2 regions of the Bacillus sp. ABA4_010 genome follow, and region 1 is predicted to be linked to the other one. Evidence: riboswitches for the same ligand, from Rfam matches in the RefSeq annotation. Region 1 holds a riboswitch; the other holds the start of a gene.
The links. A riboswitch is a leader RNA that binds a small molecule or an ion and turns the genes downstream of it on or off. The one in region 1 is predicted to bind FMN.
Positions count from the first base shown of each region.

Region 2: linked by a shared signal. The riboswitch ahead of ribD (bifunctional diaminohydroxyphosphoribosylaminopyrimidine deaminase/5-amino-6-(5-phosphoribosylamino)uracil reductase RibD) and the one ahead of ACXAEO_RS04170 (ECF transporter S component) in region 1 are both predicted to bind FMN.

Region 1 covers NZ_JBSWUN010000003.1:581,312-593,888, reverse strand. Annotated here, with positions in the region: gene ACXAEO_RS04215 (MerR family transcriptional regulator) at 1-397, opposite strand, end outside; gene ACXAEO_RS04210 (metallophosphoesterase) at 540-1,307, opposite strand; gene ACXAEO_RS04205 (hypothetical protein) at 1,329-1,724, opposite strand; gene ACXAEO_RS04200 (DUF2663 family protein) at 1,791-2,249, opposite strand; gene ACXAEO_RS04195 (LysM peptidoglycan-binding domain-containing protein) at 2,376-3,020, opposite strand; gene ACXAEO_RS04190 (lysostaphin resistance A-like protein) at 2,995-3,621, opposite strand; gene ACXAEO_RS04185 (RecQ family ATP-dependent DNA helicase) at 3,628-5,160, opposite strand; gene ACXAEO_RS04180 (YpbB family protein) at 5,303-6,352, opposite strand; gene ACXAEO_RS04175 (ferredoxin) at 6,661-6,909, shown strand; gene ACXAEO_RS04170 (ECF transporter S component) at 7,048-7,623, opposite strand; FMN riboswitch at 7,780-7,916, opposite strand; gene serA (phosphoglycerate dehydrogenase) at 8,131-9,723, shown strand; gene ACXAEO_RS04160 (peptidoglycan DD-metalloendopeptidase family protein) at 9,861-10,571, opposite strand; gene ACXAEO_RS04155 (GerMN domain-containing protein) at 10,675-11,793, opposite strand; gene sigX (RNA polymerase sigma factor SigX) at 11,777-12,325, opposite strand.
Region 2 covers NZ_JBSWUN010000003.1:2,790,102-2,802,678, forward strand. Annotated here, with positions in the region: gene ACXAEO_RS15065 (SDR family oxidoreductase) at 1-289, opposite strand, end outside; gene ACXAEO_RS15070 (peptide ABC transporter permease) at 479-1,252, opposite strand; gene ACXAEO_RS15075 (LysR family transcriptional regulator) at 1,565-2,467, shown strand; gene ptsP (phosphoenolpyruvate--protein phosphotransferase) at 2,950-4,671, opposite strand; gene ACXAEO_RS15085 (phosphocarrier protein HPr) at 4,671-4,937, opposite strand; gene ptsG (glucose-specific PTS transporter subunit IIBC) at 4,955-7,006, opposite strand; gene glcT (glucose PTS transporter transcription antiterminator GlcT) at 7,223-8,074, opposite strand; gene ribH (6,7-dimethyl-8-ribityllumazine synthase) at 8,208-8,675, opposite strand; gene ACXAEO_RS15105 (bifunctional 3,4-dihydroxy-2-butanone-4-phosphate synthase/GTP cyclohydrolase II) at 8,732-9,925, opposite strand; gene ribE (riboflavin synthase) at 9,943-10,593, opposite strand; gene ribD (bifunctional diaminohydroxyphosphoribosylaminopyrimidine deaminase/5-amino-6-(5-phosphoribosylamino)uracil reductase RibD) at 10,574-11,686, opposite strand; FMN riboswitch at 11,941-12,133, opposite strand.

The sequences.
Region 1 (12,577 bases):
AAATGTCAATAACAACCTTTTCGACCGAATATAAACTGAACGCCTGGTTCATCAATTCTTGCACCTTTCTCTCTTGAAAGGACAATAATAACCGAAGCAATTCGTCTCTAATCTTTTTAGGCGAATCAGCGCTATCCTCATCTTCTGTTTGTTGAATAGTGGTCGTCTCACTCTCCAAAAGAGCGACTGCCTGACTAATCGTAAACCCTTGCTCCACTTTCTCCGCCAGCCATCTTAATGATTTTAAATCTTGTTCTGTATATAAACGATGCCCTGATTCGTTACGCACGGGACTTAATATTTGGTAACGTCTTTCCCATGCTCTAAGCGTCCCTGGTTGAATGCCAATCAAATTGGAAATCGCTTTAATATTATATTTACCTTCTTGAGAAGCCATGTGTACCCTCCAGCTGTACTAAATTGCATATTGTTCGCTATAAAGATTATAGGATACTGCAACTTTTATGTAAAATCTGTATATGCTTACGGAGGGAATGGCGAAATGAAAAGAAGGTTCTATCCTGACAAGATTTGTTCAGTTACTGACCGCCAGAGATGACGATAACGTGCGTTTCAGCAGGAGCCCCAAGTCGTAAAGGAACACCTGTCGTACCATAACCGTTGCTTACAAATAGTGTTGTATGATCCAACACTTTCAGTCCACCCTTTTCATAAGGTCCAAAACCAAATAAGCGGATTTGTCCTCCGTGCGTATGACCGCTTAGCATAAGTGAAATATTATCTTCTTTCTTTATCTTTTTATGTACCGACGGATTATGAGAAACAAGAATTTTAAAGCTTTCTTTTCGGCTATCCATTAAAGCTAAATGAAGGTGGGCCCTTTTTTTCGACACATCATCTACACCAAGCAGTTCAAGCTGCTCTCCCTCTTCAGACTCAAACAAAGCAGATGTATTATTTAGCACCTTTACATTCTCTTCTAGCAGAAGCGCATCCAGTTCATGAACATCGACTTCATAATCATTATTGCCCCAAACAAAGTAGACAGGCCCCAGCTTTTTTAGCATTCGAATATTCTCTCGTACCCTTTCAAATGGCACGCCTCTTTCCATTAAATCACCGCCAATGATAACCAAATCAATGTGATCTTCCACTTGTTCAATTAACCTTTCAGAAATACGGCGGCGATGAATATCTGAAATGAAGAATAAACGAACTTCTTTGAAGGAAGAAGGAAATTCTTTGAATGAAAGGTGTTGCCGAACAACCTTATTTTTATAAGCTTGTGCATACATGTATGCCATGAAACTTAAAAACAGCAAAAATAATACTATGAACAATTGCATACAATCTCCTTTAATCTATTGCTAATAATGTGTATCTATGACATGTTCTCTTCTTAAATCTACTGAAATCATACCATAAACAACTGAAAAACATAATATGAGCATCGCTTGCCACTCACCTTCCTGCATTAAAAAGAAAAAGCTACCGATTGTACCGCACGCAATCAACACCTCTTTCCAATGCACCTTTTTCTTTTTAATGAATAAATAAGTCTCTTCCATCAATGATTTGATGAGGACAGAATGAAGCAAAAATGAAAAAAAGAAAGCGACCATGGCGATAAAATAATGCCATGGGTCCATAACAAGCGCTAAAATCATTTTCGACACAGACATTGGCTTAGCAAAAGGAAGCCAATGAATAAATGCATAGCCGCTGGCCGTTCCTCCAATCAACTGTAAAAACTTCTTGAGCATGAGAAACCCCCTTTCCTTTATACAGATGTATGAAGAGAAAGAGGGTTTCATGTATGAATATGACGGTCACTTATTTTCATAATAAAGGTTAATATCATATTCTTTTTTCATTAGGCTGAATACTTGTTGTCTTGCTTCCCACTTTTGTGGATCCCCCCATAATTGAGGGCTTTTCTGAATCACTTCACAACGAAGGTCATGAAACTCCTTTTCTGTTTTTTCACTTTTCTTCCTAATTTGCAGCAAGTAATAATATAACGAAAAAACAGTCATAATAATGAGAAGATGATAGAAGCTGGAAAGAAGAAACGCCAACACAGTTTGATATGTCACGAATGGCAGTTGCTGGAACGAAAAAAGAATGTATGAACATAGCAACGCTAAACACCCGACCAGCAGTCGCCATATTCGCCGTTCTTTTTGATGAATTTGATCCAGCTTTCCTTTTTTATCAATCACGCTTTGCAGCATGTGTTTTGTCGCTTCATCCGTCAATCCGTTTAACTGTTGAATCCGACTGTCCATCCCTTCACCCCCGCACATCTATAAATTAATCTAGAAACTCAAGTTGTCTGAATCAAGATTGTATCAAATTGATTAAGGCGAACCTCTATAGCACAGCATATGAGGTTGTCTCAATCATTATGAAACTTAATTTGCCGCTGCAGAAAGTTCAAGAGGGATATTCAGCACTTGCCCTTGCTTCAATTGACCGTTCTCTAAGTTATTCCATTCCCGAATGGTTTTTGTTCCTTTAACATCACCATAATAGTGCATGGCGATACTGAACAACGTTTCATTTGGCTGTACCGTATGCTGAATAATTTGAGGTGTCTCCTCCGATGTCGTTTGTTTCTTTTCTCCTTCTGTTGGAGCATCTGTATTTTCCGAGTTAGAGGGAAGCTCTTGCAGTGAGTCATCTTCCGTTTCTTTAGTTTCCGCAGGAAGCGTCGTCACATCACTTTGCTCTATTTCTCTCACGTCCTCTTTTTCTTCGGCCGCTTTAATCGGTTCTGCGAAATCCACCACTTCATAACCAGTCTCTTCTTTTTTCTCCACCGTTAAAAAGGAAGCTTGATTTTCTGCATAATGCTTATACGAGAAATAAGCGACTGCCGGTAAAGAAATGAAGAAAATGGATAAAGCACTAATAAGCGGATATTTCCATTTATATTTTTCTTTCTTTTTCTTTCTTTTTTCTTGACGTGTCTTGCTTCGAGGAGGAAGCTTGTTCCCGTCTTCTACGGACCCTTTTTCAAAAAACTCCGGCTTATGCTGGTCCATGCGATGTTCCATTATCATCACCTCTGATGCTATCATTCTGTTTGGCTTGACGATTAATATGTAAGGCCAAAAGAAAATCAATAAGAAAATGGGCTGTCATTGTCACAGCCAAATTATCCGTCCATAAAAAAAGGAAACCTAGAAAAAAACTTAAAATAACGACAGATACAAGCAGAAACAGCCGGGACAAATAACGAATATGCACAAATGCAAAAATTACACTTGCCCAAAAAAGACCGACATGCACTTGCAGCACTCCACGAAACAGTACTTCTTCCGTAAACGAAATGATTAAGCATAAAATCAATAAATGAAAAAAAGAAAGATGGCGAAAAACCCGCTCATTTATACCTCCATCGTCATACCATTCCGCAGGTACCTTTTTCATCAATGCTAGGTCAAGAAGCACCACTACAACCCCACTTGCTCCTCCTACAACTAGTATAGAAAGCGGATCCCACTTCCATATACGCGCAAACTCTGAGACGGAATCATATTGCCAAATGCCAAGTCCTAAAGCGACAATGAGTAAAATCCCCTGTGTCATATATAAGTTCAACAACAATTCGCGATCTGTTAAATTTTGAATAAGTTCTTTTTGATTTTTCAGCATATCTTTCTATTCACCTTGACGAAGAAGAGAAGCCAATTCTTCCTTCCAGCCTTTAAATCTCCAATGATGCTCACTTTGTTCCATCGCACCTCCAGCATAATGTTCAAGTTCAATGCCGCATTGATCACAGCAGTTAACCACCTTTTGGTCGAGCGTCTGGCCAAAATAAGCTAAAATCTTTTCACGACGACAGCCTGTCTGTCCCGCGACATGTTTTACAGCCTGAAATTTTTCATATTTCCCCTTCGTTCGTTGAACAGCTACACCTGTAATAGCACGATACAACTTATCGAAGTCAAAGTCCGTATTAACTACCGTTTGGACAATGACACCATTCTTTTCCAAATGATGCCGAATAAAACGCCAATGAACCTCATCGACCCTTGCTGTCTGTAAAAAATATTGTTCCAACAAGGTAAGTTCATTCATCTCACCAGAAGTTTTTGCGAAATTTTTCAAATCGACTAGCACGGATTTGATTACATCAGGATGGGGTAATTCCATCTCCATTAAAGAATACGCTAATTCATCATCATTCTCATGATATAACCAAACGGCAATACTGCCCTGTCCATCACGGCCAGCGCGGCCAACTTCCTGCAAATACGATTCTAGCTGTGTCGGCATATGAAAATGGATGACAAATCGAATATTTGGCTTATCCACTCCCATTCCAAATGCGCTCGTACAACATATCACGTCAAGTTGGTTTTGCAGAAATTGATGCTGAATTAACATGCGCTGATCTTGCTCCATCCCTCCGTGATAATATGCCGTATTATGAATGCCATTTTCCTTTAAAAATAAGCTAAGGGCTTCGCTCCATAACCTGCTTGAACAGTAAATAATCCCTGGCTTTTTCAAAGTCTTGACATATTCTAAAACGAGTTCCTTTTTATGCGTAATGTCATCTGCTTTTTGAATTTGCAGCGCAATATTCGGTCGATCAACAGAATAAACAAGTTTGCGGACATTCGTCAGCTTTAGTTGTGTGATAATATCTTGAAGAACTTCTTCTGTAGCGGTTGCTGTCAATGCCAAGCATGTCGGCTTGTTTAACGCCATCCACACGTCTCCAAGATTTAAATAGTCGAGACGGAAATCATGTCCCCATTGGGAAATACAATGCGCTTCGTCCACTACAAATAGGCCGATGTTTACTTTTTTTAACGCTTCAATAACAAAAGGATTTTGCAAAATTTCCGGCGAGGCATAAATGAACCGGTATTCTCCCAATTGTTGAAGAACTTGCTGTTTATCACTTCTTGATAAAAAGCTATTTAATGCGACTACCCTCTTTTCTCCTTTCGCTTTTAACTGCTGAACTTGATCTTCCATAAGCGAAAGAAGAGGGGACACAACTAGCACAGGTCGATTTTGAACATAGGCTGGCAATTGATAGCATAGTGATTTCCCTGTACCTGTCGGCAGAACCGTTATAACATGCTCTCCCCTTAAGATAGCTTCAATGACTTCTCGTTGTCCTAATCGAAAATGTTTGTGACCAAACCTCTGTCTTAAAATGACTTCAATACTCAAATTGCCACCACCTTTCTCACATGAAACGAACCGGTATTGAAAAGGAAAAATGCCGTTTCGTCATTCTTCCTCAAACAATCTTTTCCATTCCTTCTCATTATACTTCTAACCATGAAAGATGGATAGCAAAGGAATTTAGACTTCAACCAAAATATTTTGCCATGACGACACGAATATGAAAATAGGTAATATGGTCCTCCACTTTCTCTTTAATGCTTTTCAGTTTATTGGTTTCCAGCGTTTTTACTACTGACATAATTTGCTGTTGAATTGGCTTTGGTACATAGTCATCAATAGGAAAATCTGGAACAAATAACGCCAATTCAACAAGGTGATCTTCAATGGTACTTCTTTTCAATCGTCGAATTCTCATCACCTCATCGACTGTTTTCCCCATTTTCAGTAAGTGGGCTGTTTTTGTTGTGGAAGCCGTTAAAGAGATGGTGGAATTCCATTCTGGAATCAGGCTATTTAGTAAAGGAAATGCGCTTGCATCCCCTATAATTTGCTCTAAACACTTATGCAACACACCTAGTTGAACAAAATGTACCCGATGCTCGTCCATTTTATAATGTTCTGCTATTTGCCTTTTCGTAAGGCCCGCTCGTTGAAAGCCGGAAAACTGAAGCAGAAAGATATCTGCATCAATTGAACCAACTTGCTCTAGACAGGCATAAAGTTCTGTATACAGCTGTTTCGCCAATTCTTCCCTTGAACCTTGCCGACGCTTTAAGAAGTGCTTCATCCAACCTTGAACTTTCACATCTTGGGATACAGGAAGGAAATATGGCTCATGATAAACGAGATGGGATAGCGTTTGAATTAATAAATTAAGGCGGATAAAAAATGGCGTACTGATACTCATATACCGCCATCCATCTAAAGAAGGGGGAAACGGAAAACGGCCCAATTGTTCCTGTAAATACACGGTTCCCTCTTCTGTCACAGTCCATTTATCTTGATCTTTTTCTTGTATGAATTCTTTCTTTGCTAGTTGCTGCACATATTGAGAAAACGTATCTTTTTTTACGTGTGGAAAGCTTCTAAACAGAAAAGACAATCCATAAAGCTTCCCATCTTGAATGGTTTGAGCCGATCTCTTCCCTGCCAGTAAGTGATAAACAGCATATGCCGTTCGATCTCCTTTAAAGGCGTTCAGTGCATATAAGATCACTACCGATAAATAGTCCATTCTCTTTTTTCCTCCTTGCTGAACAAGCTGAGGTATTCACTAGAAAGCGTAATCTACCTGTATTTTTAATGAATCATTTCTTTTGATTTTACCAAAAGAAGCGACTCAAGTGTTTTTTCTGCGTTTATTTGTTTTCAATAACGGGTATCAATATAACGAAACGCCTTTCCTTAAGAATCATTATCATTGACTTTTCTATTGAAATGTTACAAAAACAGTTTTAAAATAATACAAGAACATATATTTAGCTCGCTACATCAAACGTTTATATGAATATTCGATGCGCGAATTTTATGGGAGGTCTTGTTATGCCAAAGTACACAATTGTTGACAAAGAAACTTGTATTGCATGTGGTGCATGTGGTGCAGCTGCACCAGATATTTACGATTACGACGATGAAGGCATCGCATTCGTAACTTTAGACGATAACCAAGGAATCGTGGAAGTTCCTGATGTTTTATTAGATGACATGATGGACGCTCAAGAAGGCTGTCCGACTGACTCTATTAAAGTAGCTGACGAATCATTTGACGGTGACGCACTGAAATTCGAATAGTTTTTCGTTTGTAAAAGCGATTCCCTTCAAAAGCGGAATCGCTTTTCTTTTTCGTTATTATTTACTCTTTCTCCTTAAACTTGCGGAAACAAAAAGGGCACAGGATTATCCCCATGCCCTCTCACCACCGAACCGTCATTAGTATGCAGTTTGGTCAGCTATCCATCTTTTCATTTTCGTAAATAGCAATGCAAAAATAACACCTGTTAAAATCCCTTTAATCATATTAAACGGCATAATGCCTGTAACAATCAGTTGTCGAGCATCTTCTCCAGATAAAGCTGGTGCCTGTAAAAACAGTGTATATGCAGGCAGCCATACATAATAATTGGTCACGCTCATTAACAATGTCATAACCATTGTTCCTGCGACAAGTCCCCAAGTCATCCCTTTAGCGGTACGGAACTTACGGAACAAATAAGCAACAGGAAGGATATATAAAAGACCGGCTACAAAATTAGCTAACTGCCCAACAGGCACGCCAGTCATGCTTCCTTGAATCAAATAATGCAAGAAATTTTTAATTGCTTCAACAATGATTCCTGCAACCGGTCCATAAATGATAGCGGCGATTAGTGCAGGTACTTCACTGAAATCAATTTTTAAAAATGGTGGCAAACCTGGAAGCGGAAAATTCAGCATCATCAGCACATACGAAATACTGCTTAGCATCCCCAATGTTACTAATTTTTTTGTGTTGTTCATTCGACTCATCGTTTCTCTCTCCTTTTTTCGATCCATCTCTCGAAAAGAGGATAGGTTCAAAAACATGCCCATAAAAAACTCCCTGCATCTACTAGAATAGATGAGGGAGATTGGAAGCATGCTCAAAGAAACATTCAATATATAGCATTTTTTGAATGTTTGAACCTCCATCTTCTCCCATCCAGACTGTACTGTCGGCTTTGGAATCTCACCAAATCCTGCTGCCAAAAGGCGGCTCGCGGGCTTAAAGCATTATGCTTATCACCGCCGGTCGGGAATCTCACCCTGCCCCGAAGATAGACCATAATATTATTGTCGTACTTGATTATAACTTATCTTGAATTAAAAGTAAACGAAAAACACCTCTTACGGACTATTCGGATCGTTCATGTTCAAAAGTTGAAAGCAATAAAGAGAGATACCTATAAAATTCTAAATGTTTTGTAAATTTTATTGACAGACTTTTTAACCCGTGTTAAATTATCACATATTTCATCGCATAAGGGAGAGGGTACGATGTATCGCATTCTTGTTGCTGATACCATTAGCAGTGAAGGGTTGGCTCCGTTGTTAAATGCTAAGAATATCGAAATCATTCAAAAGAAGACAACCGAAGTGGAGGTTTCTCTTCACACATACGATGCCCTGCTCGTTCGAAGTGCTACTCAAGTAACTGAAACATTGTTACAGAAAATGAAAAATTTAAAAATTGTCGGGCGCGCCGGTGTTGGGGTGGACAATATCGATACTGATGCCGCCACCAAATTAGGCATCGTCGTCATTAATGCTCCAAACGGAAATACAATCTCCACCGCAGAGCATACGTTTGCCATGATGGCAAGTCTTGTTCGTCATATTCCTCAAGCCAATATTTCTGTGAAATCAAGAGAATGGAATCGATCCGCTTTTGTCGGGACAGAACTCTATAACAAACAGCTTGGAATTATCGGATTTGGCCGTATCGGTTCAGAAATTGCGAAGCGAGCAAAAGCATTTGGAATGAAAGTTTGCGTGTTTGATCCATTTCTTACCTCAACGAGAGCGGAAAAGCTCGGAGTAAACCCCGTATCATTAGACGAATTATTAGCCGCAGCAGATATCATCACCGTTCACACACCTCTTACCAAAGAAACAAAAGGTTTGTTGAATCATGAAACACTTGCTAAAACGAAAAAAGGCGTCTATTTATTAAATTGTGCCCGTGGAGGCATCATTGATGAAGAAGCACTCGTCCATTATGTGAAGACGAACCACGTAAAAGGCGCAGCTCTTGACGTATTTGAAACCGAACCGCCAGTCAATCACGAATTACTTCAGCTGAATCAAGTGATTACAACACCTCATCTCGGCGCGTCGACAAAAGAAGCTCAGCTCAATGTAGCAGAAGATGTCGCACTGGAAGTATTGCAATTTCTCGAAGGAAAACCGGTTAGTTCTTCCATTAACTTACCTGCGATTTCAAAAGAAGGATTTGAAAAAGTTTATCCGTTTACGATTCTTACGAAACAAATGGGCTCGATTATCTCACAATGTTTAAGGGAGCCGGTTCAGGAAATAGCTGTTACATATGCCGGAACAGTTGCTGATTTGGAAACAAGCTATATTACCCGAGGAGTATTGGCTGGTTTTTTAAAATCGCGCGTCGACCATCCTGTGAATGAAGTAAATGCTTCCATGATTGCTAAACAACGAGGAATTGCCTTCGGTGAAAAGATTTCCGCTGAAACACATGGATATGCCAATATCATTGAAGTGACGGTTACAGGCGATTACAACTCTTTTACAATTACCGGCACATATGTTGACGGATATGGCCCACGAATCGTCAACCTACAATCGTTTGATATTGATTTTTATCCAGAAGGTCATCTGCTCTACATCCTGCATACAGATCAACCTGGAGTAATCGGAAACGTAGGCAAAGTGCTCGGTGATCATGGCATCAACATTGCCACTATGCAAGTAGGCCGAAAGCAAAAAGGTGGAGAAGCCATTATGATGCTGTCGTTTGACAAACAAGTGGATGATACCATTCTAGCCACTTTACAAAAAATCAGTGATATCGTCCGAGTTCATAAAATTGATTTATCACAGCTAATGGAGAACTGAACCCCTAAAAAGCTGTTAGCAACTCGCAAAGACTTTAGAAAAAATAACTATCTTTCTGTTTCAAGCAAAGTGGACCACTTACGAAAAGCCTTCGTAAATGGTCCACTTTGTTTCCTCTCTCCATTTGCATGAAGTGACTATTTCTTCCCATGAACGACGAGAGTTTGTCCAGCATAAATACGTTCGTTCTTTAAATTATTCCACGCTTTGAGCTGATTTACCGTCACATCATACTCCATAGCAAGCCCCCAAAGAGTTTCTCCTTGTTCAATTATCTTTTCAACTTTCTCTTCAGCAGGACTTTGTTCTATTTGATTAAACACTTCCCTCGTGATCGATTGATCATCAAGATAGGCGTGAAGGTGAGTTGGATCCAGGACCAATAATGGATTTAACGCATTCGTTTTTTCAATATTCCACGCATCTTTATGTACTTCAAAATGAAGGTGCGCCCCCGATGACCTTCCTGTATTTCCTACTTGTCCAATTTCTTGAAGAGCTTGTACTTTTTCTCCTTCAAAAACAAACCGCTTATGCAAATGAGCATAAACGGTTTCATAACCGTTCGTTTGTTTAATAAATATTACGTGTCCATATGTATCAGAAAAGTAAGAACGCGATACGACTCCTTCGTGCACTGCGCGAACTTCCTCACCGATTTCGGCCGCAATATCAATCCCATAATGCTGTTCATTCCGAGAGCCGAATACATCTGTCATCTTTCCTTCAACCGGCCACTCCCAACTCTCCGTCCCTTCCGCTTTTGCCATTTTTCCGCTCACAAATAGCAGTCCTATGCATAACGCCATAATGACCACAACTAAAATACGTCTTACAAAGTCAACCATTTTGTTCCTCCTATGTATGTTTTGTACATACATATACTTTACGCATTTCTGTCATTTTATAGACCTAAAAAATGGAAAGACCTAAAAAGTCTTTCCCTTCTTCTTACTTTTGTTCACTCACGACATTCGGGGCGACAGGAACAACTTGCGGCTCTCTTAATACAATATCTCCTATTTTCCCGGAAATCCCTGCTTCAAATTGAACCGATGAATAGCCAAATTCACGAGCGGTCAACAAGATTGCATGGAGCATATATATATGACTTTGTTCATTGCGAAGCTTTGTCTGTTTTGAAAAACGTATAATCAACCTCGATTTGTTTGACTCAATCTTTTCAATTTCTACATCGGCTGGAATGGAAGCGCGCAGCTCGTATACTTCATTATCTTTTTTCATCGCTTCTACGGCCTCTTCAACAGATGGATAAGATTTTTCCGTCGGAACAAGCAGTAGCGGACGATGTTGCTCCGATTGATAAAGTAAATACCCCTTTTTCAAAAAAGCGTTTAGAGAAAGGGTGGTTAATTCTCCTGCATGTCCCATTATCATGCCTTTTTTACCATTGGTCGTCAGATGGATTTCATCATACGAAAGCCAGCGGAAAGTTTCCGTTAACGAGTGGAGAAACATCCTTTCCGATGCCGAACCATTCCCGTACGGATGATTTTCTTTTACGTCTACGGTTATTTGTGAGGCGCTGTTCGTTACATGCAAATCTTGAATAATATTCCTCTCAAGACCAAGCTTTTCCTCATTTGCCTCACGGGCTACTGCTTGGAGTGTTTGCATAGGCGTTTCCGACTCTCGATTGACGATATACGTTAGCGGAACGACAAACTGGACGTTGCGATTCGGGGCTGCGACTGTCATATAATTTTTCCCTTCTGCCTTTAAAAGCGAAGGTTTCACGGATAGTTCCGGTTTGGCACTTTCTTGCGGCACAGTTGCATTCAACTCATCTTCCAGCGCGAGCTGATTAGAATCCTGCCCTAGCTTTTCTTGCTGTTGAAGCGGCAACATAGGAAGCGTTAATACAATTAAAAGTAAAAGGGCAGCTACCGATGCCAGCCCTGGCAGCATCCAATGTTTAACTGACTTCCTCTCGCTCTTGTTTTTATGCCGCTTCACACATTGATATACTTCTTCCATAGAACGATTATCGTGAATTTTAGGCATCGCGGTAAGCAATTCTTCAACCTGCTTTTCATCCCACTGTCTCATTTTGACTCCCGCCTCCTCTTCTCGATGACAGTTTTATCATTTTTTTCCTCAACGCTTGAATGGCACGATGTTGAGTTGTTTTCACTTTGCTCTCTGTCCAGCCAAGAATTTGCGCTGTTTCGGCAATCGACAGAGAATGAAAATACCGCAAGATGATAACGGCACGCTGATCGATGGTGCATTTGTCCAAACACATATAGATATTTTGAATTTCTTCTTTTTGTACAGCCACTTCTTCTGGAAGCGGCATATTGTCAATTAAAGGTGTTTTATTCCAATCAAATACATTCAGCACTTTTTGCTTCCAACTTTTTTGTTTTCGGAAATGATCAATCGCTGTGTTTCTAGCAATAGAGAACAACCATGTTTTCTCCTGACTTTTCCCTTCAAACTGATCGTGGGATTTTAAGACACGAATATACACTTCCTGTACAAGATCTTCTGCCAGTTCACGATTCCGCACCATATACAACAAGAACTGAAATAAGTCTTGATGGTATTTTTCATAAAACTGCTGAAAGACTGCATCCACGTTTTTCCCTCCCACTCCTCATATATTTTCTTCCGAATGACCATCTTTAAGTCAGGACTAACGGATAAATAAAACAGACCATAAAAGAAAGCTTTCCGCTCTCCAAATATTCGCTCATTCAACTCTCTTCACTCTAATAAATAAGCAATCCAGTCCGATTAATTGTAAAATGGACCGTCAACCCTTTTTCTTGGTTTACATGACGGTCCATTCTACACAAAGAAGCTATAAAAATCCAAACTCTTTCTTTAC
Region 2 (12,577 bases), 2.2 Mb from region 1:
GAGGGCCTCCTGCATTGTTAATTAAAATATCAACCGTCCCAAAATATTCTATTGTTCGCTTGACTACCATTTGAATCGATTCTTTTTCGGTAATATCCGCCAATGTATAAACAACTTTCCCCCCTTTTATCTCAGAAAGTTCTGCCGCTGTTGCCCGTAGCTTTTCTTCTGAACGACTCGCCAGCATAACATTAACTCCTTCTTGGACAAGCTGTTGAGCGATTGCTTTTCCTAATCCTTGACTAGACGCAAATACAATGGCATTTTTCCCTTTTAACTGTAAGTTCATAAGCTTAATCTCCTCCTTTTTCTCCATCTTTTAATGTACCATGAAATCGACGAAATTTAGCTAATAAAGTTTTATTATTCTGAATTTTATTCTGAATCATAAACGACTAAAAAGACCTATTGTGAACATCCTCCATATTATCGAATGTCCACGACAGGTCTTTTCTATAACTTGTATGCTCAGTTGCTCTTAGCTTTCAATTAAACTCCACTCTAAATCTTTTTTATTTAAAATAAGATTGGCCCGTAATTTGCTCATTTTTGTATGCTCTTCTAAATCGTTATACATTTCATCCATATCGACGAACTGACCGATTGTATAAACAGGAATTTGTATATCTTTACGCGTATGAAGCATGTGTCTAAAATCAATGAGCAGCCCGTCATTTGTCAAAGTTAACAATGTATTGACTAACACAAGAGGGAGAGGCGGATATTCGGGTTTTTTACGTAACAAAGAAAATCGCTTTTGATTTAACGAAAAGATTTTTAATGGTACAATTCGGCTCATTAAATGCTTCATATCATATATATCTTTGTAATACGTTTTATTAAACCAGCCATCATCATGGGCGAGATAAACAAATTGATTGTTCAGTTTATTATTGAACTGACTGTTCAATGGTTTATGATAATGCCCTAAGTACAGCAAAGCGGCCAAGTCATTTGGTTCTAAAAGATCTAGTAATGCAATATCCTCTACGTCAATCCAACAAAAATTCCCGTAACCGTATACATAATCTTGGGCTAATTTATAAATTTGTTCCCCTTCTATGTAATCGAGAAGTGTTCCGAAGTGGAAGTCACTTTCGTCATACTGATGTTTCAACAATACAATATTCGGAATGGAAGAAGGGAGCGAAGAAATGAATTCTTTAAACTCAATTCCATATGTAATAAAGCATTTTTCAGTTATGTTGCCATTTATATAAATAAGATCGCGTACGCCGTCTGTTTTGCCCAACCGTTCTAACCACCTTACATGATGTTCACTATGATTTCTTCATCCAGTACCAACAGATGAAGAAATCTTCCTTCCAAAGCTTATAATACCTTAAAGACATTCATAGGCTCAGGATAAAGAAAAACCTCCACGGACGGAAGTTTTCTTTATTATATCGTTAATCAATTAAAAGTAAAAGTGTTTCCCTCTCTTTCTTTTTTCTATAATCACTTAATGCCTACCTTCCCTAATCATGACATCTCTTTCAAAAATCGTTATAATATTCTTTATTAGTTATGGAACTTAGATTCACTCGTTTGAAAGGAGATATACATGGACGTCCGTCAACTTCAATATTTTTATGAAGTCGCAAAACAAAATAGCTTTACAAAAGCATCAGAAGTATTACATATTTCACAGCCTTCATTGAGCAAAATGGTGAAATCTTTAGAAGATGAAGTTGGGATTCAACTTATTGACAGATCGGGAAAAAGAATTCAGCTGACAGACGCTGGAGAAATTGTCTTTCAACAAGCCGAGACAGTGCTTCGTTCTCTTAATGATTTATCCAACTCTCTCTATGATTTAATGAACTTAAAAAGAGGACTCATTAAATTCGGCATCCCCCCTATTATCGGGACACTATTTTTTCCACCAATTATGAAATCATTTCGCGACTCTTATCCTCACATTCACATTCAAATGATTGAATTCGGAGCTAAAAAAATGGAGCGAATTGTTGAACAAGGAGAAGTCGATGTAGGAGTTGTTCTCCTTCCTGTAAATGAAACGAAATTTGACTCTATTCCATTTGCAAAAGAAAAATTGCAAGTTGTCGTACCAAAAAAGCATTCATTTTCAAACCGGGAGTTTATTTCATTAATTGAGTTGAAGCATGAGCCGTTCATTATGTTTCACGAAGATTTCTCCATGCACGACATTATTTATAATGAATGTGTACGCGCAGGATTCCAACCTAAAATTGCCTATATGAGCTCCCAGTGGGACTTTATCGGAGAAATGGTTGCAGCCAACCTAGGAATTGCACTCTTTCCAGAATCCATTTGTCAGAAATTGAATCTCAATCATGTAAGTATTGTGAACCTTGATGGTATCATCCCTTGGGAACTTGGACTCATTCTAAAAAAAGACCGCTACATCTCGATTGCTACAAAAGCTTTTTTAGATCATTTACAATCCAATTTTATTGGAAGCGCGAAAAAAAATTCTATTTAAAATAAGGACGCTTTTCTCATTTCATATTCGCTTTTACTTATATATATTCTACTTAATAGCTCGACACATCTTCATCTGATTCAAGAACATTTACAATGGTTATTCAGACCACTTGAATGGGCCCGCAAAGGTTCACCTATGCGGATGGCACCAACCCCGTAAAGGGGGTGACAGCCGCTTAAGTCTAGAACATTTGGCATGACCGCTCTTTGGTCATGCCGAATGTTCTAAATCAATTTATATAGCTTTCTTGCATAGTAATTATAACTATTATGTATTTTACGAAAAGGTTCATCTCCGATAAACTAATAATTGTAAGATTCATCCTGTAATGTAAATGTTATACGATGAATTCATGATTTCCAAACCCATTGTACAATCTCATGTTACTCTTTTCTCCCAAAGAAAGCCGCCTTGTCCCATGCAAGGCGGCTTTCCCTGTTAATAAAAAAATTCCGCAACTTTCATTGCGGAATTTTTTATTAACTAATATGAAACTTTTCTTTCACAAATGTGCTAACTTCTTCCGTTGTATTCATCGAAAGAATGGTCTCTACATGCTGTTCAATTTCCGCTTTTGATAAGTGACGGATTTGAGAACGTGCTTTTAAAATCGATGTTGCACTCATGGAGAACTCGTCTAGTCCAAGTCCTAAAAGGATTGGAACAGCGATTTCATCGCCAGCCATCTCGCCGCACATTCCAGCCCATTTGCCTTCTTTATGAGCCGCGTCGATGACCATTTTAATGAGGCGAAGAATCGCCGGATTATACGGCTGATATAAATAAGACACGCGTTCGTTCATGCGGTCAGCCGCCAATGTATATTGAATTAAATCATTTGTTCCGATTGAGAAGAAATCTACTTCTTTAGCGAACAAATCAGCAATGACCGCCGAAGAAGGAATTTCAACCATCATTCCCACTTCAATTTCCTCGGAAACCGCTACACCTTCTGCTTGAAGTTTTGCTTTTTCTTCCATTAAGATTGCTTTTGCTTGGCGGAATTCATCAAGCGTCGCAATCATTGGGAACATAATTTTTAAGTTGCCGTATGTGCTAGCACATAATAACGCACGAAGCTGTGTACGGAACATATCTTGCATTTCTAAACATAGACGGATAGCACGGAACCCTAAGAATGGGTTCATTTCTTTCGGAAGATCTAAGTACGGAAGCTCTTTATCTCCACCGATATCTAATGTACGGACAACGACTGGTTTGCCTTCCATACGCTCTAATACGGTTTTGTAAGCATCAAATTGCTCTTCTTCCGTCGGAAGCGTGTCACGGCCCATGTAAAGGAATTCTGTACGGTATAACCCGACACCTTCCCCGCCGTTTTCAAGCACACCTTTGACGTCATCTGGTGTTCCGATATTTGCCGCTAACTCCACATGGTGATGGTCCGCTGAAACGGTTTGTTCATTCACAAGCTTCGCCCACTCTGCTTTTTGTGCTTCGTAAGCGGCTTTTTTCTCTTCGTAAGCTTGAACCGTTTCCGGTGTTGGGTCGACGATAACTTGACCGTCTAATCCATCAACAATGACAAGCACACCGTTGGCAATGTCAGCTGTGACCGTTTTCGCTCCAACAACAGCTGGAATTTCCATCGAACGTGCCATAATTGCCGAGTGAGACGTACGGCCGCCGATGTCGGTTGTAAAGCCTTTAACATATTGACGGTTTAACTGGGCTGTATCAGAAGGTGTTAAGTCTTCTGCGATGATGATAACTTCTTCTGAAATCATGCTTGGGTTCGCAATAGTCACACCAAGAAGGTGAGCAAGTACACGCTTCGTAACGTCGCGAATGTCGGCTGCACGCTCTTTCATATATTCATTATCCATAGATTCGAACATTTGAATAAACATCGTCGCGACTTCATTTAACGCAAACTCAGCATTCACTTGGTCCGTTTTAATTTTATCTTTAATCGGATTAATAAGCTCCGGATCGCTTAAAACAAGAAGATGCGCTGCGAAAATATCAGCTTTATCTTCGCCAAGCTCTTTACGCGCATGTTCTTTAATCACTTCAAGTTCTGATGTCGATTTTGCAAGCGCTTGTTCAAAACGTGCAATTTCTGCCTCAATATCAGCGACAGCTGTTTTTTCAACGGTTAAATCTGGGTGTTCAAGACGAAATGCTTTAGCAATAGCAATGCCGCTTGACGCGGCAATGCCTAAAATTTCTTTGGCCATTATTCAGCTAGACCTTCTTTTTTCATTGTTTCTGCTAAAGCAGCAACAGCCTCTTGTGCGTCAGATCCTTCAGCAACAATTTTAATGACTGCATCTTTTGGAATTCCTAAAGACATAACACCCATGATAGATTTTAAGTTAACAGTTTTACCGTTGTACTCTAAGTTAACATCTGCATCAAATTTGCTTGCTGCTTGTACTAAAGTTGTCGCTGGACGCGCGTGGATTCCTGAATCTGCTACTACTGTAAATTGTTTTTCTGCCATGATTTTCATTCTCCTTTTTACTTAGAAATGTTTACGATATTTTCTTCTTGAAGGTCAACTTGACCTTTCTTTACAATGTTAACTTTCTCATCAGCTTGAAGGTTTGTGAAAATAATTGGTGTAATTACAGAAGGTGCATTGTTTTTCACAAAGTCTAAATCAACCTTCAATAACGGCTGTCCTTTTTTCACTTCATCACCTTGAGTAACAAGTGCCTCAAAGCCTTCTCCTTTTAAGTTAACAGTATCAATACCAAAGTGAACTAAAATTTCACGTCCGTTTGTCGTTTCAATTCCAATGGCATGCTTCGTCGGAAATAAGTTTACTATTTTTCCATCAGCTGGTGCAACTACTGTGCCTTCAGATGGCATAATGGCAAACCCGTCTCCCATTAATTTTTGTGAAAAGACTTGATCTGGCACTTCAGAAAGAGGGACAATTTCGCCTTTAATTGGAGAAACAAGCTCATCGCCATTTCCACTCATTGATGCAGGCGTAATTACTTCTTTCTCAACCGCTTTAGGCTCTTTCGCTGCAACCGGTGTACGCCCTTCCATAATGTCTTTAATTTGTCCTTTTAATGTATCTGATTTCGGACCGAAGATAGCTTGGATGTTATTCCCTACTTCTAGAACACCTGAAGCACCAAGTTTTTTCAAACGATCTTTATCAACGTTTTTCGCATCGTTTACAGATACACGTAAGCGTGTAATACAAGCATCTAAATGTGAAATGTTTTCTTGTCCGCCAAGCGCTGCTAATACATTACTTGGAAGCTCTCCTGCTTCAACCACACCTGTTGACTCATCGTCCGTTTTATCTTCACGACCAGGCGTTTTCAAGTTGAATTTGCGGATAGCAAAACGGAAACCAAAGTAATAAACAACGGATAACACTAATCCAACTGGAATGACTAGCCACCAGTCTGTACGGTTTTGTAAAATCCCGAATAAGAAGTAATCGATGACACCACCAGAGAATGTCATTCCGATTTTTACATTTAATAATTGCATGATCATGAAAGAAAGACCAGCAAATACCGCATGAATTGCGAATAAAATTGGAGCTACGAATAAGAATGTGAACTCGATTGGCTCTGTAATACCTGTTAAGAAAGAAGTTAAGGCAGCTGATCCCATGATCCCTGCTACATATTTTTTGTTTTCAGGACGTGCTTCATGATACATTGCAAGTGCTGCTGCCGGTAAACCAAACATCATGAATGGGAATTTTCCTGTCATGAACGTACCTGCAGTTAATTCAACACCATCTTTTAATTGAGCAAAGAAGATTTTTTGATCTCCTCGTACTACTTCTCCTGCTTGGTTCACGTATTCACCAAACTCAAACCAGAACGGTGAATAGAAAATATGGTGAAGACCGAACGGAATTAAAGAACGTTCAATCAATCCGAAGATGAACGCAGAAATCGTTGGGTTCGCATCAATCATGTTCTTTGAAAAGGCATTCAATCCATCTTGAATTGGCGGCCAAACAAAGATTAATACTACACCAAGAATAATAGCTGATACCCCTGTAATAATAGGTACGAAACGTTTCCCTGCAAAGAATCCTAAATATGAAGGCAATTCAATATTGAAATAACGGTTATACATGGACGCCGCTAACACACCGACGATAATACCGCCGAACACGCCCGTTTGAAGTGTTGGAATTCCTAAAATGCTGGCAAATGCCGGATCTTGTCCGATCATTGCTGGATCTAATTGACCTGTTGCCATTAAAATCGTACTCATTGTCTTATTCATAATTAAGTAACCAACAATGGCAGCGATACCTGCAACTCCGTCTCCTCCTGCTAAACCAACGGCAACACCGACCGCAAATAATAGAGACAAGTTACCAAAAATAACATCTCCCGCCTGTGCCAATACGTTAGCTACAAGCTGGAACCACTCTGCATTTAGAGCCGGAACACGCTCTAATAAAGTAGGGTTTTGAAGTGCTGTACCTACACCAAGTAAAATCCCTGCTGCTGGTAAAATGGCTACTGGAAGCATTAACGCTTTCCCTACTTTTTGTAATACACCAAAAAGTTTTTTAAACATTGGGTGTACCTCCTCTTTTATTTGTAGTGTGCAACAAGTGAATGAATTGATACGTATATCTTTATCAAACGCTTTCTTTTTGAAAAACAAAAAGGCATGAATAAAGAAGGAAACAAGACGACAACTGAAAAAGGATATAGAATCCCCTTAGTTAGTTATCGCTGTTTCACTTCTCTACTCATGCCTGATCGAATCAGTAACACGTATCAAAATGAATTATGCTAATTCAGTTTTGTTCACCAATCGCTGCAGGTGCATCGTTAAATAAACGGCTTCTGCATCGTAAACTGGTAACTGCAACACTTGCTGCATCACCTTTATGATTTTCCAAGACAAATTGTAGCATAAAGGATATTCTTCTTTCAAGAGTAAAGTTATTTTTTCTGGTTCTTCCACTTTTTCTCCTGCTTTAATACGTTCAATCGCAAAATGCAGATGACGTATGAGGCGCATATAGTGAATAGACTCACGATCAATTTCTATCTTGAACGTGTGTTCAATCATATCAATAATTGTATGAATGAGCTGCGAATGCTTGTTTACTTCTGAAATATGCTTCGATGTCAATGCGCTATGAATGTGAAGAGCAATAAAACCAACTTCACCTTCTGGCAAGTCTATCCCTAACTTTTGCTTCATTAACTCCACTGCCTCTGAAGCAATGTTATACTCATTTGGATATAGTGCTCTCGTTTCCAGTAAAAACGGATTTTTTAATCCCATTCCTTGTTGGATGCGCTTAACAGCAAAATAAATATGGTCGGTCAACGCAACATGAATATGCTCATTAAGCGGTGCATCCACTCGCTGCTGGATATGAGAAATCACATCGTTCATCAGCCCAACAAACCGTTCGTCAATATGATTGAGAAGCTGTTTATATTGTTCTTGTTCTTGTTCACTCTTCAGTAAGAACAGTTTTTCCACAGCTTCCGCTGTAATATCATCGCCTTTTTTCTTTCCAAAGCCAATACCTTTTCCGATTAAGACAACCTCATTATACTCATTATTTGACGCAATTAATACATTATTATTTAATGCTTTTTTTACGACAAAGGACCCTTGCACGAATCCTTCACTCCCCTATTTTTCACTTGTCACTACTCGTTACTCGTCCTTACATCTTAATAAGAAAAAGTTTTTGAGTCAATGGAAATGATAACGTTTTTAGAAAAAAGAAGAGATGGTATTTTTTACTGTATTAGTTTAGCGCTTTTGTCAAATTTGCCATCTCGATAGCAGACGCTGCTGCTTCCCAACCTTTGTTACCTGCTTTTGTTCCTGCTCGCTCAATGGCTTGTTCAATGTTTTCTGTTGTCAGTACACCAAAGATAATCGGTGTTCCCGTTGATAGACTTTGCGAAGCGACACCTTTAGCCACTTCATTACATACATAATCATAATGAGTTGTTGCACCTCGAATAACGGTTCCGAGCGTGATGATAGCGTCATATTTCTTTGTTTCAGCCATTTTTTTCGCGATAAGCGGAATTTCAAAGACACCTGGTACCCACGCTACATCAACTTGGCCTTCTTCAACACCATGACGCTTTAATCCATCTAGCGCCCCACTCAAAAGCTTACTTGTAATGAATTCATTAAAACGACCTACCACAATTCCTACTTTAAGTCCTGTTCCTACTAAATGTCCTTCAAATACTTTTCCCATGATTGATTCCTCCTGATATATATTCATTTATGTCACTTATTTTCTAGATTTTAATATTAAAAACGAAGCAAATGTCCAAGCTTCTCCACTTTCGTCTGCAAGTAGCGCTCATTGTCCTTTAATACTGGCATCTGCAACGGAACTCGCTCGGTAATCTCTAAATCATAACCTTCCAGACCGGCAATTTTACGAGGATTGTTCGTTAATAATTTCATCTTTTTCACTCCAAGGTCTTTCAGCATTTGCGCACCGATTCCATAGTCGCGCAAGTCGGCTCCAAAGCCTAGCTTCTCATTTGCTTCTACTGTATCATAGCCCTCTTCTTGAAGTTTATAAGCTTTCAGTTTGTTTAAAAGACCAATGCCTCTTCCTTCTTGACGCATATACAACAAGACACCATTGCCTGCCTGCTCAATTTGCGTAAGAGCTGCATGCAGCTGTGGGCCGCAATCACAGCGGTGTGAGCCGAACACATCACCTGTTAAACACTCCGAATGCACACGTACAAGTACAGGCTCGTTCGGTGAAATTTCTCCTTTGACAAGCGCAATATGATCGCAGTTATCCAGAACGTTTGAATAACCTACTGTACGAAAATGACCAAACGCTGTTGGAAGCTGAATTTCCACCTCGCGTTTTACTAACTGTTCATGTTTTCTACGATAAGCAATCAAGTCTTTAATGGTAATCATTTTTAAATTTAGTTCATCCGCTATTTTCACTAAATCTGGCACCCGCGCCATTGTTCCATCTTCTTTCATAATTTCGCAAATGACTCCTGCAGGCTGTGATCCTGCTAAAACAGCCAAATCAATTGCCGCCTCTGTATGTCCAGCCCGTCTCAATACCCCACCTTTTTTTGCAATGAGAGGAAACACATGACCAGGCCGGCGAAAGTCCGATGGTTTTGATTCTTCGTTTAATAACGCGCCAATCGTATCTGCCCGTTCAAAGGCACTAATGCCTGTCGTCGTTGTTTTGTAATCCACACTGACTGTAAACGCCGTTTCATGATGATCCGTATTATGGACGACCATCGGCTCTAACCTTAATGACTTGGCCAGCTCTTCTGAGATTGGTGTGCAAATAAGTCCTTTTCCATAAGATGCCATAAAGTTAATAGTTTCAGGCGTTACATTTTCGGCTAATGCCACAAAATCTCCTTCGTTCTCGCGGTCTTCATCATCACAAACGATAATGACGTTTCCCTTTTTTAATTCTTCAATTGCCTCTTCAACAGGATGAAACATCGTACACACTCCTTCTTTTAGTTTGTGAACCCATGGTCGCGAAGCAAATTATAATTGACAGAACCACTAATCGGTTCTGCTTCTTTTTCCATCATGTTTTTTATATATTTTGCCAGCATATCGCATTCAAGATTGACCGTATCCCCAGATGTTTTCTCTCCTAAAATGGTGTGAGAGGATGTATGGGGGATGAGCGAAATCGTAAACATACCGTTTCCTGTGCCAAAAATCGTTAAGCTAGTTCCATCTACAGCAACAGAGCCTTTAAGAATCATCAACTTTGTCAATTCCGGGGCTGCTTCAATCTCATAATAAACCGCATTTCCCTTTGGGGATTTTCTGACAATTTTACCCACCCCATCTACATGGCCACTGACAAAATGTCCCCCAAAACGACCGTTAGCTGCCATTGCACGTTCAAGATTGACACGTTCACCGCGCTTTAAAGTTTTTAATGTGGTTGCCGCAATCGTCTCAGGCATAACATCCACTGTAAATTGTTGATGGTCAAAAGAAGTGACCGTTAGACAAACACCATTCACCGCAATGCTGTCTCCGAGTTTTACATCTTCTAAAATCCGGGCGGCATGAATCGAGATTTCAATAGCATCTGTTCCTTTTTGAATCGATTGGATACTTCCGATTTCTTCAATGATTCCAGTAAACACCTTTTTCACCTTCCTCAGGCCGAGCCGTTATTTTCAAGTCAGGGCCGATTTGTTCAACCGAGTGAATTTTTAATTGAACAGCTTCTGCTATTTTTTGAATGCCTTCTCCTCCAAATAACGAAGGGGCATTCGCACCTCCAATGAGTTTTGGTGCTACATAAGAAACAATTTCGTTAAAGCACCCTGCTTGCAAAAAGCTTCCATGAACAGAAGCTCCGCCTTCTACTAAAACTGACGTAATCCCTTTTTCCCCAAGAAGTTTCAGTAATTCAACAATAAGAATTACATCACTAGAAAGAGAAAAAATGTTCACATGAGAACGGCGAAGACGATTCGCTTTTTCCTCATCAATTTGTTTCCCTGTAACAATCCACGTCTCACACTGTTCGTCATGCAGCAATATAGCGTCTTCTGGAATACGCAAATGCGTATCAAGTACGATTCGCACCGGTGATTTGCCTCCACCTGGAAGGCGTGTCGTCAAACTCGGGTTATCGGCGATAACTGTCTGTACTCCCACTAAAATAGCGTCATGATGATGACGGAGCATATGTACATCCAATCTTGCTTCTTCGCCTGTAATCCATTTACTGTCACCCGTCACGGTCGCTGTCTTTCCATCAAGACTGCTTGCTGTTTTTAACGTCACATACGGGGTTTTCGTGTGAAGGTAATGAAAGAACACTTTGTTTAATGCATCTGCTTTTTCCTTCAGTATTCCCGTCTCAACTAAAATGCCAGCTGCCTGCATTCTGCTGATACCTTTTCCTGCTACAAGCGGATTCGGATCAAGTGAAGCTATTACAACCCGTTTGATACCTCTTTCAACAATTAAATCGGCACAAGGCGGGGTTTTCCCATGATGCGCACACGGTTCGAGGGTCACATAAATGGTAGCCCCTTCTGCCCGGTCTCCTGCCATCTGCAAGGCATGAACTTCCGCGTGTCCTTCTCCTGCACGCAAATGTGCCCCCATCCCTACAACTTCACCATTTTTAACCACCACAGCTCCGACAACAGGGTTTGGGCTCGTCTGCCCTGTTGTGGCTTCGGCTAATCGAATAGCGAGTTCCATATAATTGCTATCGTTCAAAATGATCACTTCCAATCATATTTTATGATAATCCGTTCAAATATATAAAAAACCCCTGACGCTATAGCTTCAGGGGTTGATTGAGATGAATCAGCTGATCATGCCAATCGATTTAAAGACATGATAAATCAAGCATGTAACACCTATCTTTTTTACATAAAACGAAAAATCCCTTTGTATTTTCATCTAATTGATGGTATCACAAAGAAACTTCTCACTTTCGTAAAAAGTTAAAAAGGCTGTTACGCGCCACTCTGATCCTTCTCCCATCCAGACTATACTGTCGGCTCCAGATTTTCACTGAATCCACCGTTTACATCGCCTGCTTAAACAAGCTCAGATGGTATACCAACATACCATCCTTTTTCTATAAACGGGTCACGGGCTTAAAAACGTTTCCGTTTTATCACCGCCGGTTGGGAATTTCACCCGACCCCGAAGGATATAAACTTATGAAGTTTGAACATAGTTTAACAGATACAAAATAAAAAAGCACGAAATTTGTTTATCAAATTTTCTAGACCTAAGCGGATAGCAAACCTCTGAAAATTTATTCAAGACCTATACTCCTTCACTGCGAACGCCTTTTCATCCAATAAAATAGCTCCTTCATCCTTTCGAATCTTATCTGTTTTGAATCTTGAAACAGTTTACAAACAAGAAATATTCTTAACTATATTTTGACATTTTGAGATTTTATCATCCTTATCCTTCACCTTTTCCTATCTGTTTTTTCCCTAGTCACGCCAACATATCGTAACAGCGCTTGAAAAGCTGTACCAAGGTGGGAACCCACAGGAAGTGCTTGATGAAGCAGCAACCCAAACAAATCGAGCAATTGAGATGGCCAATAAAATAAAACAATAACAACTCATTAAAATGAACAGACAA